Regions from separate parts of the Rhizobium sp. SL42 genome, predicted to be linked through region 2. Evidence: riboswitches for the same ligand, from Rfam matches in the RefSeq annotation. Region 2 holds a riboswitch; each other region holds the start of a gene.

Region 1 (4,094 bases), 1.4 Mb from region 2:
ACCACCCGGTCGCAGCAGGCGTATTTGCCCGTCCTCGATCTTCAGAATGGTCGATTCAACCCCGACTTCGCAGGCTCCGCCGTCGATCACAAGATCGATCTTGCTGCCCAGATCGTCATCGACATGGGCTGCCGTTGTCGGGCTGATCCTGCCGGAGGAATTGGCGCTCGGTGCGGCGAGCGGCCGGCCGAAATGCCGGATCAGGTGGCCGGTGAAGCCGACCGGTACACGGATGCCGACGCTGTCCAGGCCGGCTGTCGCCAGTGGGTGGATGTCGCTTTCCGGTTTCAGCGGCAAGACCAGCGTCAGCGGCCCCGGCCAGAATTGTTCGGCCAGCCTGCGCGAAAGCGGATCGAAATCTGCGTGCTGCTCGGCCATTTCGAGGTTGGCCATGTGGCAGATCAGCGGATTGAAGCGCGGCCGGCCCTTGGTCTGATAGATGCTGGCAATCGCAGCTGGATTGGTTGCATCAGCAGCAAGGCCATAGACGGTCTCGGTCGGGATTGCCACCGGACGGCCGAGCGCAAGAATGACCGACGCGGCGTTGATCGCCTCATCCATGCCGCTGCCGATTGCGATGATCCGGGCCATGTCCCTGCCTTGTTAGCTTTGTTCCCTGTGTCCTTAGCGTGTTCCAACATGCGCGATCAAATGCCTTTTTTGATGAGCGTAAGCATACATTGTTCCACAGTAAATTTTGAGGGGAATTGGCACCGCTAAAATTTTATATATCGATGTAACCGAAATAAAGAATTCTTCTGCGTATAGTCACCGGCAACGAGACAAAAGCCGACTCAAGCCGGGAAGCCACAGATGCAGCAAGTCAAGAATCCTGCCTCCAGCATTGCGCTTCGTGTGGCAACCGCCATGCATCAGATGGGCATTGACGGGCTTCCCCGCAATTATGAGCTGGTCTACGAGGCCTATGCGGGCAGCAATCCCGAACTGGTCCGCGAATTCATTGCGCTCGGCAAGCTGAAGAGCCAGGAAGCGCTCGACGAGTTGGGCCGCAAATATCTGCCTCATCATCATGAGGATGGCTTGCTGAGCCGCCAGAGTGGTCAGGTTCGCGCTGAAATGAGCAATTTCATCAATCTGCTCAATGAGGAAAAGATTTCCCTGACCGACTATGGCCGAGTCATCGGCAATGCCTCGAAAACCATCCTTACGGAAGCCGATCTTGAAGGAACACCGCTCGGCCAGTCGATCAAGGCACTGAAGGCCGCGACCGAACGGCGCGCGCATCAGAACAGCAATGTCGTGCGTGCCGTGGTCGACAAGACCGCATCGCTGGCCGATATGCAGCGCGAGGCCGATGAGGCCGAGGCGGCGAAGTTCGTCGATCCGCTCACGCGCCTTGCCAGCCGCCGCGCCTTCAACAAGGCCGTGGCCAAGATCTATGCCAACCCGGACATGCCGGTTCTGTGCGGCGTCGCCGTCGGTGAAATCGACGATTTTGCCCGTATCCAGGAGCAGATGGGGCCGGCTGTTGCCGAACGTTTCCTGATGCAGGTTGCCAAGGTTCTGGAAGCGGTTTCCGGCGGCGGCGATCTTGCCTGCCGCTTCGATGCCGGCCGCTTCGGGCTGTTGCTCTACACGTCCGACGAGGATGAGGTCAGCCGCGTCATCGAGCTGGTGCGCGCCAAGCTGAAGGCCACGGCCTTTGTCGGCTCCTCGACCGGCCGCGCTCCGGGCCAGATGGCCATGTCCTTCGGGGTGTGTTTTTCCGAGCAGGCGCCGAACGCCTTCGACTTCACCAATTTCGCCGAGAAGGCGCTGTCGACATCCAAGGCCAATGGCGGCGATACCGTCACGATCTACGGCGCCAACGACTATGCCTCCAAGGACTGGCTGATCTACAAGAACAAGCCGGTCGGCGGCTTCGGCGCCTGACAGCGAGAGGGCCCGGCGTCTAAAGCTTGGCGATGATCTTACGAATTTCCGTATCCCGCGCGCCGAGCATCAGCACGTTGCGCAGCGCTTCCTTCGGATCGTGGGTGCGAAACAGCAAGCCGTTGTCACGGATCGACCTGTCGACCACCATCGCCTTCTGCTCGGTCTCCGGCTTGATCGCCACGGCAAAATACATGCGCGTGTAGCTTTGCCGGATCTGTTCGAAGAACTGCTCGGTCCCGCCGATTTCGGCAAAGAAATTGGCAATGTAGAAGGCCCATTTCACGTCGGCATATTGGGCGAAGTTGGTGCGCGCCGCCGTGACGTGACAGTAGCCGAGATGCGGACTGTCATCGAGGGTCTTGTGGAAGATCATCTTCGGAAACTGGATCGACCGGTGGAAGCCGTTGATCCGGCTGTGGGTGGTCTCCGCCGCCGTTTCCAGCCGGCGTCCGGTGCGAACGGCAACCTCCGCATAGGTGAGGTAGCGCTTTTCCTCCGCCAGCCAGTCATCGCGATGGCGCGAGATACGGCCGGTGCGCAGGAATTCCGTGTGCGCGGCCTTGCTCGCGGTCGCGCTTTTGTCGGGGACTCTCGGGGCCGCGTAATATCGAAGTTTTTGCATGTCGAGGCTCTGACGGTTACTGGCTCGGTACGCCGATATTACAGCGACATGGTTAATCATGATTTGCAGGCACTGTGACCTCTTGAGGTTTCGCGAGGCTTGCCGCAGTGCACGTTGGTTGACGCAACTCGTTCCGCTCTGATGATTTCTTCCGGGTGCGACAGACATTGGCGGCCAATCGCCTCGAATTGTCATTTTGCGCCATTGCAATAGTTTCGGGCGCCACCGATCTCCTCTATCTCCAAGAAAATACACATCATTTTTGAGGGGCGCGCTTTTTGCGCCTTTGCGCGGGCATGTCGCAAACATTCCCGGCGGTGTCGTTTCGCAACGCAGTACCGGACTGCCGCCTGTGTTTAGATATCTGCAAGCTCGAGGTGCCGCCCTGCTAGGGAGGGTGGGAAATCGGGAAGCCGGTCAAAATCCGGCGCTGCCCCCGCAACGGTGGTGGAGATAGACGTAACGGCAAAAGGCCACTGGGAAGGTCCTGGGAAGGCGCCGAACGTGTCTGGCAACGGACGTCTCCAGAGCCCGGAAACCAGCCTTGAAGCAATGATATTTGAGGTCGCGGTGGGCGACCGGAGATAGCCGTGATCGCCCTTTTCGGGTCGATTGGTGCTGCGCTCCTGTTCCATCGCCGGTGAAACGAACGAGGACGACATGGATCTGCACAGCACGGTATTGCGGCAGTTGAAGAACCGCCGGGAAGGCTTCAGCCTGGAGCAGCCTTTCTACATCGATCAGGATTATTTCAAGCTCGACATGGAGCAGATCTGGTATCGCGACTGGCTGTTTATCGGCCATGACTGCGAGATCCCGCGCGCCGGCAACTATTTCACCGCCCAGGTCGGCGACTATCCGATCGTCATGGTACGCGGCAAGGACCAGGTGATCCGCGCCTTCCACAATACCTGCCGCCACCGCGGTCACCGCGTCTGCACCTCGGACCGCGGCGCCTCCGCCAAGCTCGTCTGTCCCTATCACAACTGGACCTATGATCTCGACGGCTCGCTGGTCTTCGCCCGCCAGATGGGTGAAACCTTCGACAAGAACGAGTTCGGTCTGAAGCCTGTTCATTGCGAAAGTGTAGGCGGTTACATCTTCATCTGCCTCGCCAACGAGCCTGCCGATTTCGCACCGGTCCGTGCATCGATCGAACCCTACATGAAGCCGCATCGGCTGTCAGAGGCCAAGGTCGCTCATCGCAGCACGATCATCGAAAAGGGCAACTGGAAGCTCGTCTGGGAGAACAACCGCGAGTGCTACCACTGCGCCAGCAACCATCCTGAACTCTGCCGCACCTACCCGGAAGCCCCGACGGCAACCGGCGTCCAGGGCGCCGGTGACGATCCGGTCATCGCCGAACACTGGCTGCGTTGCGAGGCCGCAGGCCTGCCGAGCACGTTCAAGATCGACCCGAGCGGCCAGTTCCGCACCGCCCGCATGCCGCTGATCCAGGAAGCCGAGAGCTACACGATGTCCGGCAAGCGCGCCGTCAGGCGGCCGCTGTCCGACGACGTCTCGACCTCGCACATTGGCACCATGCTTCTGTTCCACTATCCGTCGACCTGGAACC
Region 2 (4,094 bases):
CGGGCAACAAGTCGGAAATGTCGGTCGGCTATGCGACGCTCTATGGCGACATGAATGGCGGCTTCAATCCGATCAAGGATCTGTACAAGATGCAGGTTTACGCGCTTTCCGCCTGGCGCAATGCTCATGTGCCGCCGGGTGCACTTGGGCCTTCCGGCCAGGTGATCCCGGCCAATATCCTGTCCAAGGCGCCTTCGGCCGAGCTTCGGCCAAACCAGACCGATCAGGATTCGCTACCGCCGTATCCGATGCTGGATGACATCCTGGAGTGCCTGGTTGAAAAGGAAATGGCCGTCGACGATATCGTGGCGCGGGGGCATGACATTGCCACGGTCCACCGCATCGAGCACCTGCTTTACCTTGCGGAGTACAAGCGGCGGCAATCGGCGCCGGGCGTCAAGATCACCCAGAAGAACTTTGGCCGCGACCGTCGCTATCCGATCACCAACCGTTTCCGCGATCGCTGAGCCCGTCTCTGATGGCTTGGACCAAGGGAGGAGAGCCTTTGCGCAGTTCCGTCGAGATCTACAATATCCGCACGCGACAGACACGTGTTGTCTGGCAGACGAGTGAACTGGTCGAGGCGCCAAACTGGTCGCCTGACGGTTCGTATCTGCTGATCAACGGCAATGGTCTGTTGTATCGGCTTTCGCCCGAGGGCGGCCAGGCGCCGTCCCTCCTCGACACAGGATTTGCCATTGAATGCAACAACGATCACGGCATCTCGCCTGACGGCTCGCTGGTGGTCATCTCGGACAAGACGGAGCACGGAAAGTCCTGCATCTACGTATTGCCTGCCGAAGGCGGTGTTCCGCGCCAGGTTACGTCGCGCCTGCCTTCCTACTGGCATGGCTGGTCGCCCGATGGTCGTCAGCTTGCCTATTGCGGTATTCGCGACGATGTCTTCGACATCTATTCGATTTCCGTCGATGGCGGCGAGGAGCGCCGACTGACTGAAGGCGAGGGTCGAAACGACGGCCCGGACTGGTCGGCCGATGGCAACTGGATCTATTTCAACTCCAGCCGAAGCGGCCTGATGCAGATCTGGCGCATGCATCCGGATGGCAGCGATGTCGAACGCATCACCTACAGCGATACGGGAGACTGGTTCCCGCATCCGTCACCGAAAGACGGCAAGGTTCTCTACCTCTCCTATGCGCCCGACGTCTTTGATCATCCGCGTGACCGCGAGGTCAGCCTTAGGCTGATGGACATGGACGGTGGTACCCAGGAAACGCTGTTCGAACTCTTTGGTGGGCAGGGTACGATCAACGTGCCGAACTGGTCGCCGGACGGCGCGGAATTCGCCTTCGTCCGCTATTTCCCCGTCAACGACTGAACGTCGTCGCAGGCTGGCGCTTGCGTCCTTCGGCGATCGGACTAAAACAAATCCTGTCAGGTGCCCGCAGCGATGCGGGAGAATCGGGAAGCCGGTGCAAATCCGGCACGTGCCCAACGCTGTGAGGCGGATGCACACGCAAGGGGAGACCCGGCCACTGGTGGACAAGACCGGGAAGGCGGCGTGTGCAGCGGATGCCAAGTCAGAAGACCGGCCTGATGCGATAGACTTGCCCGCGCGGACGGCGGGCGGTTGCGCATTGTTGGGGATTTGACGATGCACGACGAATCGAACGATTTTCTTGTCCGGGCCGGTTCCTTTTCCGTCGAGGAAAAGCAGGCCGTCTACCGGGCCATCCACACGCGCCGTGACGTGCGCGACCAGTTCCTTCCCGACCCCTTGCCGAATGACCTTGTCAGGCGTCTGCTCAGTGCCGCGCATGCCGCACCTTCAGTCGGTTTCATGCAGCCCTGGAATTTCCTGCTGGTGCGCGACGCCGTGCGTCGGCAGCTCATATGGGAGGCTTTTGACCGGGCAAATCGCGAAGCGGCGGCTATGTTCGATGAGGATAGGCAGGCCGCTTATCGGTCCTTGAAGCTTGAGGGTATCCGCAAGGCGCCGCTCGGCGTTTGCGTGACATGCGACCGCGACCGGGCCGGTCCCGTCGTTCTGGGGCGCACCCATAATTCACGCATGGACAGCTATTCCACCGTCTGTGCCATCCAGAATTTGTGGCTTGCTGCGCGCGCCGAAGGTGTCGGGCTCGGATGGGTGAGTATCTTTCAGGAAAGTGAGCTGAAGGGGATTCTGGATATTCCTGACGACATCGAGGTCGTCGGGTATCTGTGCCTCGGCTATGTAGATACGCTTTACGCGACACCGGAACTCGAGGTGAAAGGCTGGCGATCACGGTTGCCGCTTGACGAGTTGGTGTTTGAGGAGAGCTGGGGACTTCGGTCCGGAACCTTCGCCGTTGACGGTGCTACTCCTGCAGAGGCTGCGGACCTGGAGAGGCAGGATTTCTGAGATTGATGGTGCCCGTCACCGGCGGCAGGAATTGTGGACCCACTTTGCGTATATTGGCCGCACTGCCATCGTAGTCGCGCTCGACAGGCTGTGCCGCTGGTACCGCTGCGGCTACTGCAGGCGTCTTCGGCGCGATGGTGACGATCGACGACTGGTAGTCTGGAACGGGCGTGGGCGGTGTCGATCGCCTTTTCGCCTGTTCGTGATAGCGGGCCAGATCGCATCCACATTGCGGATTGTCACCGGCCGTGCGGTTGCGATAGGCGAAGGCGTTGGGCAGGTCGCGGTAGGGTCGCCCGCTGACCGCCGAAATCATCTCGGATGTTTCGCTGACCGCGGGTGCGTGGAAATACAGTTCCGTCTCGGTGTTTGGGCACATCTGCTGACACAGGCCGGCGTCATGTCCGAAATTCATCGCGGATGTGCTGGAGGAAATCGGAAAGAAGCCTCCGTCACAGGTGCGGACGCATAGTGTCCGGATATTGCCGGTCGGCAGTGCGGGTGGCTGGCCGGGGAGGGCCTCCAGCGAATTGCGGCTGACTTGATAGGGCTCCGCCAGCGTATCGAGATAAGGGACGCGCTCGGCTTCCTCGATATTGCCGCCAAAGGTATCATCAGTCTGCGCATTGCAGCCGTTTGCCTCGAGAGCGGAGGTCAGCCGGGCGCGAGCGTCTCTGCTCTCAGCCCCACCGGATCTGATTTCCTCCAGCTTGGCCACCAGAATGTCCTTGTTCGCCTCCATTCGGTCGAGCGCCGCGGAAAGGTCGCCGCAATCGTTACCGCCGTCCGGTCGCACGACGACCACTGAAGAGGTCAGGCAGCGCAGGCGTTTCTGGTCTTGCCTTGCCTTTCGCAGCTCCAGATTCTGCTGGGCAATCGCGCTGGCATAACTTTTGATTTCGGGGTTTTCACCGACGAATGCCGACACCTCGGCAAGCCGATCACGCAAGCGTTCGCAGACAACCGAAGCGGAGGCTGCATTCGGTACAATCCAGGCAAAGCACAGCGCTGCAGCGAGAAGTCCTAGTATTCTGGTCTGCAAATTCACTTTCCCGGTGAGTTCTCATGGATGCCGGTTGTTGGCTCCCGCTCCTATACTACCCGACCGAGAATACGCCAGTTAACGCTAAAGTAAAATGACGGTGCCGTCATAGACCGCCATCGGATCTCAAACGATGGCGGTCCATCCGGTTTAAGCGGCGCGTGCCGTTGTTAGTGTCATCGGGTGTTCGAGGACATTGCCCGAGATCGCGGCCACATGTTTCATCCGTTCGAGCAGACCCTCCGTCACGTCCCAAGCGATGGCAACGGCGTGAACGGAACCAATCCGCTGCGGATCGGAGATGCGCATACCGGGGCAACCCATGCGCTTGAACATGCGTTCCAGGAAGACATCCGTAACGGTGACGATCTGGCTCAGGCCGGAAGCAAGTCCGAGTTCGCCGACGCCGCACATCAGTTCAGCCGCGGCAATTGTGACCTGGTTGCCGGCACGATCCTGCGAGATTTGCGGATCGATACAAAAGCGGCTCGATTCCCAGATGGCCGCACTGCGAATTTCGCTCTGATCCCCGAGCAGTATCGGAAACGTGTCCGCGAGCATGTTCGGTCCCAGTGTCGGCAGCAGGCGCAGCGCGCCGCGCAGGCGTCCACTGTCGTTGTAGGACAGGATATAGAGCGGATTGGACTGATCATAGTGATCAATTTCCCAGTCACCGTGCAGGGCGAC
Region 3 (4,094 bases), on a different replicon from region 2:
CTGGCCTCCGGACAACTGGCCGGGATAGCGATTGCCGAAACCTGACAACCCGACGCGCGCCAAAAGCTCAAGCGCCTTGACCTGGGCATCGTTCCTGGACCAGCCCTTCACATGCACCGGCCCTTCCATCACGTTTTGCAGTGCCGTCATATGCGGAAAGAGGTTGAAACGCTGGAAGACCATGCCGGTCATCCGCCGCTGCCTTGCGACATGGCCCGGTGCGAGCGGATGGAAACGCTCGTTCTGCTCGGTGAAGCCCTGCAGCTCTCCCTTGACGAATACCCTTCCGGCAGAGATCGCCTCCAGCTGGTTGATGCAGCGCAACAGCGTCGACTTACCGGATCCGGAAGGCCCGATTGCAACGCAGACCTCACCGCGCCGGACCAACAGGTTCACGCCTTTGAGCGCGTGGACCGACCCGTAGAATTTATGGATGTTCTGCATTTCGACGCAGACGTCCGATTTGACGATTGTATCCATGGCTTCACTCCGCCCTGGCTGGATTGGGCGAGACGCCCTTACCAAAGTGACGTTCGAGAAAATGCTGGCCAACCATCAGCAGGCTCGTGATGGCGAGATACCAGGCACCCGACACCATCAGCAGTGGGATCGGCAGGTAGAGCCTGTTGGCGATCGCATTCGTGGCGAACATTAGGTCGAGCGTGAAGGGCACGGCGAGCACCAGGGATGTCATCTTCAGCATGCCGATGGTTTCATTGCCTGTGGGTGGAATTATCACGCGCATGGCCTGGGGCATCAGGATGCGCCACCAGATCTTGGCCGGCCGCATTCCCAAGGCTTGGGCTGCCTCCGCCTGACCGTGATCTATGGAGTTGAACCCCGCCCGGAAGATTTCGGTCAGATAGGCGGACTCGTTGAACCCCAGCCCGAGAATGGCGGCGACCGCCGGTGTCACGAGATAGCGTGTTTCAATTCCGGCAATTTCCGGCCCGAATGGAATGGACAGCGAAAGATGCGGAAACAGGACAGCGAACAGGCCCCAGAACAACAATTGTGTGTAGATCGGCGTTCCGCGGAAGAACCAGATCCAGCTATAGGCGAGGCCCTTCAGAACCGGATTGTCGCTGTCGCGCATGATCACCAGCACCCCCGCGACAAAGATAGCGACCGCCATGGCGACAACCGTCAACAGCAGTGTCCAGCCGACGCCTCGAACGACCTGCGGCCAGAACAGATATTTCAGGAAAACGTCCCAATGAAAGTTCGGATTGACGGCGACAGCGTGCGCCGCCTGGAGGGCGATGACTGCGATCACGGCCACCGCCAGCCAACGGCCCGGGTGCCGGCGCGGAACAATGATGTTCCGCGCGACATCCGGCTTAGACGCTGCAGACGTGGTAGCGACGGTCCGCATGGTATCTGCGTCCAAAGCCACGGCATCAATCCTTGACTGTCGGATTGACTTCGGCCTTCTTCACAATTTCGGTGCCGACGCCCCAGCTGTCGAACAGGGCCTTGTACGTGCCTTCCGCGATCAGCGCGTTGACGGTATCGGCGACAAGCTCAGTCAATTCGGCATCCGCCTTCGCGACGGCGATCCCGTTCGGTCCCCGCTCGCTGAACACACCGGTGGTCGGCGAGACGACTTCCAACTGGCCCTTGGATTGCTTCGCGGCATAGCCGACGGTCGAACCGCCGGAGATCGTCGCATCCGCACCGCCGGCGGCGACACGGGTCAAGGCTTCCGTCTGTGTTGCAAAGGGCAGAATGTCGATCGCGGGCTTTCCGGCAGCGGTGCACGCCTTGTCCGCCTCGTTGACGATGCCCTCGTGCCAGGAGCCTGACTGGATTGCAATTTTCCGACCACAGAAGTCGGCAGGATCAAAATTCGACGGATTACCGGCCTTGACGGCCCACAAGCTTCCGCTGTCGGAATAGCTGACGAAATTTACCACCTTCATCCGCTCGTTGCTGATCGTGAAAGCGGAGACGCCGAGATCGAATTTGGTCCCGAGTGCGGGCAGGATGGCATCGAAGGCTGATGTCTGGAAGTCGATCTTGACGCCGAGTTTCGCACCGATGGCATTGGCGATGTCGACATCGATGCCTTCTGGCGTCTGGCCGTCCTTCTCGCTGAGATATTCCCAGGGAGCATAGGCTGTATCGGAGCCGATCGAAATCACACCGGCCGACTTGATCTTGGCGGGAAGGCGCGCAGCCAGCGCGGCATCGACCTTGATACCCGAAGTATCAAAGCCGTCGGCAAGGACGGGACTACAGAATGCTGTTGCCACCAGGATCGCGGCACCAACGTTTGATGTCAGGCAATTACGCATGTTGGACATTGAGTTCCCCATTATTTTTGCTTCGAGTTACGCAGATAAGTTCAGCTTGGGAGGATGCACATCTCTGGCTCGATGACAGCAATATGCGTGAACGAGTGAATGCCGTCTAATAGTATAATTGAGGCTATCTATTCCCCTGGGTTATTGAAACCAAGGACAGGTGGCCAAGCGGTCAGGCGCGAGATGTCCGGCGGGGCTGGGACAACCCGGCTGAATGTGACAATTTACGAACGCGCTTGCCTTTCGCGGCAGCCATTGACGGCTGCTAGACCATATTCGCTGTCCGGCGGCGTGGACTTGCGCATTATTTCTCCGCCTCTGCGTTGCGTTCTAGCCGTGTGGCGCATAATGCTTTCTTTGATGGTTCCGCCCGATGAAACGACGGCGGATGAAAAGGGAACACGGTGCGGACTACCCATCAGGGACCAAAACCGTGGCTGCCCCCGCAACTGTAAGCGGTGAGCGATGTCCAACGATGCCATTGGCCGATATTGCGGCTGATAAGGCGGACTGAGCCAAGACCCGTGAGCCAGGAGACCTGCCATCGCTGGGCCACGACATCCGTGGTGTTTGTTCGAGCCGCGCGGTGGGCGCGGTAGAGGGTTATGCCATGCATATTATGGAAGGCTATTTGCCGGCCGCGCACGCAGTCGGCTGGGGCGCGATTTCCGCGCCATTTGTGATTTATGGCGCCCGGCGCATTGTCACGCTTGTGCGTGAAAAACCGGAAATCAAGCTTTTGATGGCAGCATCCGGCGCCTATGTATTCGTCTTGTCTGCGCTCAAGATCCCGTCTGTTACCGGGAGCTGCTCGCATCCGACGGGAACCGGGCTTGCGGCATCGCTGTTCGGCCCCACGGTCACCACCGTGCTCGGGACGATTGTCCTTCTGTTTCAGGCTTTGCTACTGGCACATGGCGGACTGACCACGCTGGGCGCCAATATCTTCTCCATGGCCATCGTTGGTCCATTTGTCGCCTATGGCCTCTTCAGGGGCATAACAGGTGCCGGCTTCAGCGGCGCAATCGCGATCTTTGTCGCTGCGACGCTTGGTGACCTGGCGACCTATGTGACGACCTCTCTGCAGCTCGCTCTCGCATTTCCGGATCCGGTATCGGGCATCACAGGCGCTGCTGCGAAATTTCTGGGTATTTTTGCGGTCACGCAGGTGCCATTGGCCATCAGCGAAGGCCTGTTGACGGTCATCGTCTTCAACCTGCTGCAGCGATACAGCCGCGGCGAACTGAACGCCCTCAACATCTTTACCGCGAAGGCCTGATCATGCTGAAACGTAACCTCTGGATGTTGTTTGCGGTCATCGCCCTGGCAATCCTGCCGTTGATCATTCACCATGGCGGAGACGCCGAATTTGCCGGTGCGGACGGCGAAGCTGAAGCCGCCATCACCGAAATTCAGCCAGACTACACGCCCTGGGCTGCGCCTTTGTGGGAGCCGCCGAGCGGCGAGATCGAAAGCCTGCTGTTTGCTCTGCAGGCAGCACTTGGCGCAGGTCTCGTCGGCTTCTATTTCGGTCGTCGCTCGTCGCCGGCAAAGCGCCCGGATATCAAGTAGACGATGCGTGCGATCGATCGCTGTGCCCAGACCAACCGGTGGCGACACTACGCCACCGGTGAAAAGCTTCTGCTTGCCGTCGGCCTTATGATCATCTCGCTGGATTCTGTCGGATGGACAGGCCAGATCGGCCTGCTGATCGCGATACTGGCATTGATGAAGACAGGCCCCGGACTGCGGCTGCACGACATATTCAAGGCTGCCCGCGTCCCCATG
Region 4 (4,094 bases), 1.8 Mb from region 2:
AATGCAGGATTCCGTCAGTTCGTAAACCTTGATCTTGAAGGCATCGAGCGTCTCCGGGGTAACTTCGCCGCCCACTTTCATGCCGTAATTCCAACCGGCGAAATAGAAGTCGGCGTCGGCATTCAACAACACCTCCTTGGTCGGATATTTGGGTGACAGTTCGGGTAGCTCCTTGACGCCCTGCCTGATTTTTTCGTCCAGGGTCTTCCAGCCGGAGACGCCGGTGTAGCCAGCCATGTGGTCCTGAAGCTTCAATGCCAGCATCATCTCGGTCAGATTGACGTCGTTGGAAACTGCACGGCTTGGTGCGGCCTCGAATGTGACATCGCGGTTGCAACTCTTGACGGTCACCGGATAGGCAAGCGCCGAACTGGCGAACAGGGCGGAAACGAGGAAACCTGCGGTGGATGCGGCCAAGCGTCGGTAAGACATGTAAAATCCTTTTAAATCAGACTGTTTCGAGTGAAAACGAGAAGCGTGCCGTTCCGTTACCCGGCACCGGATGGGCCGTGGCCGCCACGCCGAAAGTGGCCGACACGGCATGGGATGTCAGAACATTGTCCGGCGTTCCGAACGCGGTCATGCGGCCATCGCGCATCAGCGCAACATGCGTTGCGAAATCACCGGCCAGGTTGATGTCGTGCAGCGTGGTGATGATGGTGAGCTTGAGCGTGCGCAACAGATTGAGAATCTCGAGCTGATGACGGATGTCGAGATGGTTGGTCGGCTCATCGAGAATGATGATCTCGGGCTTCTGGGTGAGAGCGCGGGCAACCAGCACGCGCTGCTTCTCGCCTCCCGACAGGGTGGAAAACTGGCGCGCGGCAAGATGCCTGAGATTCAGGTGTTCAAGCGCATGGGCAACCTCCTGGCGATCCTCGTCGGTCCAGCCGGTCAGGCCTTCGCGCCAGGGAATACGCCCCATCAACACCACGTCGCGAACGCTGAATGGAAAGTCTGCCGGCATCTCCTGGAGCACCACCGCAATCCGGCGCGCAACCTGCCGGGAACCGATTTGCCAGATGTCTTCACCGCCGACCTCGACCTTTCCCTCCCGCGGTGAGACGCCACGATACAGGCAGCGCAAAAGCGACGTCTTTCCAGCTCCATTCGGACCTATGATCGCAAGCCGATCTCCGGCATCCAGGGCGAAATTGACCCCTCGCACGAGAAAGTGGCCCGGTTTCGGCCCCCAGCCGAGATTGGAGACGGTGATTGATGTACCGGTCGCATCGCAGCTCACTGGAGACGCTCCCCAGACCGTTCAGAGACAAGAACGGAGGCCGGGATGCGCGCAAGAACCTTGCCGCCGAGCCCGCGGGGACGCTCTGCCTCCCGGGTCATGCCGTCGGGCCGTTCGCCGTAAAGTTTGGCGAATTCCACCAACGCTTCGATATCGGCATCAGGCTCTATATCACCGAACAGATAAGTGGCCTTGCCGCTTGCCTGGAAAGCGATGGTGCAAGGTCTCCAGCAGCCCGCCATGCAGACCGTGCCTTCAACCGCAAAGTCACGATTGGCAGACGCATCCATCTTTGACAGACACGCATTCAGGTGAGCGAGGAGCTTCAGTCCGGGCCGGCAAGCCGTGCCGGTGATTCGGCAATCCGTACAAACGGTTACCGTGTGTTGTTTCGCAGGCGCCATAATTCTCCCCCGTCGGTTATCTCCGGAGGCAAAATGGCATTGCAAAAAAAGCGCACAGACGCGCTGCTTTCAAGCCAGATCTTTTCCATCGGAACACCCCGTCCGTTGCGGTTTCTCTTCTGTGACGGCAGGTCTCCTGGCTCGCGGATATCTGCTGTCCATCGGCCTTCCCACGAGTCAACTCGCAGTGGCCTGGCGCTTTCGCACCACGATGGACGGCAATCCGCTTACAGTTGCGGGGGCAGCCACGGTTTTGGTCCCAATTGGGTCTTCCGCACCGTGTTCCCTATTAATCCCCTTGGAGTCATCCAATTGGGGAACCGTCGATCCAATGCTTAGGGCCTGACGGGGCATTCGGTCAAGCCTGCACATGGTGAGCACCACCCAATCCTGCTTCGTTTCGTAATGTAATATCGTTACGTATATGTCGATCAGATATTTTGTCCAGCAGATTCTGAAGACGGAGCAATTCCAATGGCCGCCAAGCTGCCGACACCGGGCGGAGGTTCGCGATCAAGTTGCAAATAAACCTGGAGGAATGCCTTACCTTCGAAGAGCGCTCGTCAGCGGCGTGCTTTTCAAGCGACTTCCCTGATACGCCTCTCAAAATACGGGCGCAGACAGGTCCGCCAAGCATATCTTCCGGGGAAGAGAATAGGCACATTCGTACATTTGCAGGAGTAGCCGATTTTTTTGTTCAAGGCCGTGTTTCGATCTCTTTCGCCTCGGCCGCGTAGACGCGCGCGTCGCCAGGCTGTTCAATGCCTGTGGTCCGCACATGCAGCCCGACGAAGGCCGCATCGTCCAATCTGGTTGTCCAGGCTCTCACCGGCCGCGGGCTGGTCGCGATGATGGAACGAGAACTCAATCCTGCATGGCCGATCACCTGAGCAATCCGGACGAATTCACTATCCACCAACTGGCCGTAATGGTTCAGCGCGAAATCCCGACCAGCAAGGATGTGGTCGATCTTCGCTTGCCGATCGATGATCCACGGCGGCGGCAACCGGATATCCGCCGCGCCGGCGATCTTCTCGATTGGCGGCCTGAAATTCCCCTGGAACAAGGGCTTCGCCACACAATCGACTGGTTCACACAAATCATCAAACCTGCAGATTTACATCCTGCAGGGCTTGAGGCGGCTTCGGCAATTTGACAGTCGCGGTTAAAGTTGGCAGCACTGATCTGGAAAGGGTGGTCCAATCTCGATGGCAAAGCGACAAGAAGGTCAAACTCGGCTCGATGATGCGGCAAGAGCAGGCTGGCTGTATTATGTCGCCGGTCGAACCCAGGACGAGATCGCGGTTGCAATGGGCATCTCGCGCCAGAGCGCGCAAAGGCTCGTGTCCCTGTCGGTTGCCGAGAAGCTGATCAAGGTACGGCTCGACCATCCGATTGCCGCCTGCCTGGAACTCGGAGAGGCGGTCAAAGACAAATACGGTCTCAGGCATGTCGAAATCGTCCCCAGTGATCCGGCCTCCGATTCGGCAACGGTTGGCGTGGCGGAGGCCGGCGCCGCCGAACTGGAACGATGGCTGAAACAGCCCGACCCGCTGGTTATCGCCATGGGAACGGGACGTACGCTACGTGCCATGGTCGATCAGCTCTCGCCCATGGAATGTCCGCAGCACAAGATTGTCTCGCTGACCGGCAATATCAGTCCGGACGGATCGGCCGCCTATTTCAACGTCATCTTTTCGATGGCAGATGCGGTCAAGGCCCGACATTTCCCCATGCCGCTCCCGGTTATCGTATCTTCGCGAGAAGAGCGCGATCTTCTGCATCGCCAGCCGCTGGTCGCCCCGACGATCGAACTTGGCAAATCATCCAACGCCGCCTTCGTCGGTATCGGCGAGATGACGCTCAATGCACCGCTCCTGCTGGACGGCTTTCTGCAGCGAGACGAGATGGAGGCACTGCTGACGGCAGGCGCGACTGGTGAAATCTGTGGCTGGATCTTTGGGCCGGATGGCCGTCTGCTTGACGACCCGGTCAACGAGCGAGTGGCAAGCCTTGCCATTCCCTCGCGTGACACCTCGACCGTCATCGGCATGGCACGCGGCCAACGCAAACATGCCGCCATCCGCGCTGCGGCATGCGGCGGGCATATAAATGGGCTGATTACCGACGAAGACGCGGCCCGTTATCTGCTGAAGAATTGAGCGTTGCGATTAAATTAAATCCTGAAATTTCAATTGGCTGACTAATTCTTGCGGCATCGCAGCATGGAATGCCCATTGACTTTCCATGGCCATGAAGTGAGTAATTGCCCATGAGCAAAGCGAATGCTCAGTTCTCTTCTGGGAGGAAGACATGACATTGAAGACGATTTTGCTGGGCGCATGCTCAGCTCTCGCCCTTGCGGGCATGGCATCTGCCGAAACCCTCACCATTGCGACCGTGAACAATGGCGACATGATCCGCATGCAGGGTCTGACGTCCGAATT

What was found. Region 2 has a riboswitch for cobalamin ahead of bluB (5,6-dimethylbenzimidazole synthase). Riboswitches for the same ligand answer to the same signal wherever they lie in the genome.
Region 1: linked by a shared signal. The riboswitch ahead of IM739_RS07440 (aromatic ring-hydroxylating oxygenase subunit alpha) and the one ahead of bluB (5,6-dimethylbenzimidazole synthase) in region 2 are both predicted to bind cobalamin.
Region 3: linked by a shared signal. The riboswitch ahead of IM739_RS19325 (energy-coupling factor ABC transporter permease) and the one ahead of bluB (5,6-dimethylbenzimidazole synthase) in region 2 are both predicted to bind cobalamin.
Region 4: linked by a shared signal. The riboswitch ahead of IM739_RS03200 (DUF1636 family protein) and the one ahead of bluB (5,6-dimethylbenzimidazole synthase) in region 2 are both predicted to bind cobalamin.

What each region holds. Positions count from the first base shown of each region.
Region 1 covers NZ_CP063397.1:1,599,242-1,603,335, forward strand. Annotated here, with positions in the region: gene IM739_RS07425 (L-threonylcarbamoyladenylate synthase) at 1-591, opposite strand, end outside; gene IM739_RS07430 (GGDEF domain-containing protein) at 814-1,893, shown strand; gene IM739_RS07435 (DUF6656 family protein) at 1,913-2,518, opposite strand; cobalamin riboswitch at 2,877-3,079, shown strand; gene IM739_RS07440 (aromatic ring-hydroxylating oxygenase subunit alpha) at 3,179-4,094, shown strand, end outside.
Region 2 covers NZ_CP063397.1:2,976,019-2,980,112, reverse strand. Annotated here, with positions in the region: gene IM739_RS14110 (NAD+ synthase) at 1-467, shown strand, start outside; gene IM739_RS14105 (TolB family protein) at 506-1,339, shown strand; cobalamin riboswitch at 1,381-1,572, shown strand; gene bluB (5,6-dimethylbenzimidazole synthase) at 1,616-2,365, shown strand; gene IM739_RS14095 (DUF2865 domain-containing protein) at 2,322-3,407, opposite strand; gene IM739_RS14090 (acyl-homoserine-lactone synthase) at 3,558-4,094, opposite strand, start outside.
Region 3 covers NZ_CP063398.1:32,599-36,692, forward strand. Annotated here, with positions in the region: gene IM739_RS19310 (amino acid ABC transporter ATP-binding protein) at 1-480, opposite strand, end outside; gene IM739_RS19315 (amino acid ABC transporter permease) at 485-1,396, opposite strand; gene IM739_RS19320 (ABC transporter substrate-binding protein) at 1,401-2,306, opposite strand; cobalamin riboswitch at 2,651-2,866, shown strand; gene IM739_RS19325 (energy-coupling factor ABC transporter permease) at 2,917-3,585, shown strand; gene IM739_RS19330 (energy-coupling factor ABC transporter substrate-binding protein) at 3,588-3,878, shown strand; gene IM739_RS19335 (CbiQ family ECF transporter T component) at 3,882-4,094, shown strand, end outside.
Region 4 covers NZ_CP063397.1:717,442-721,535, reverse strand. Annotated here, with positions in the region: gene IM739_RS03210 (ABC transporter substrate-binding protein) at 1-432, opposite strand, end outside; gene IM739_RS03205 (ABC transporter ATP-binding protein) at 449-1,243, opposite strand; gene IM739_RS03200 (DUF1636 family protein) at 1,240-1,647, opposite strand; cobalamin riboswitch at 1,757-1,987, opposite strand; gene IM739_RS03195 (hypothetical protein) at 2,345-2,713, opposite strand; gene IM739_RS03190 (sugar-binding transcriptional regulator) at 2,856-3,809, shown strand; gene IM739_RS03185 (ABC transporter substrate-binding protein) at 3,961-4,094, shown strand, end outside.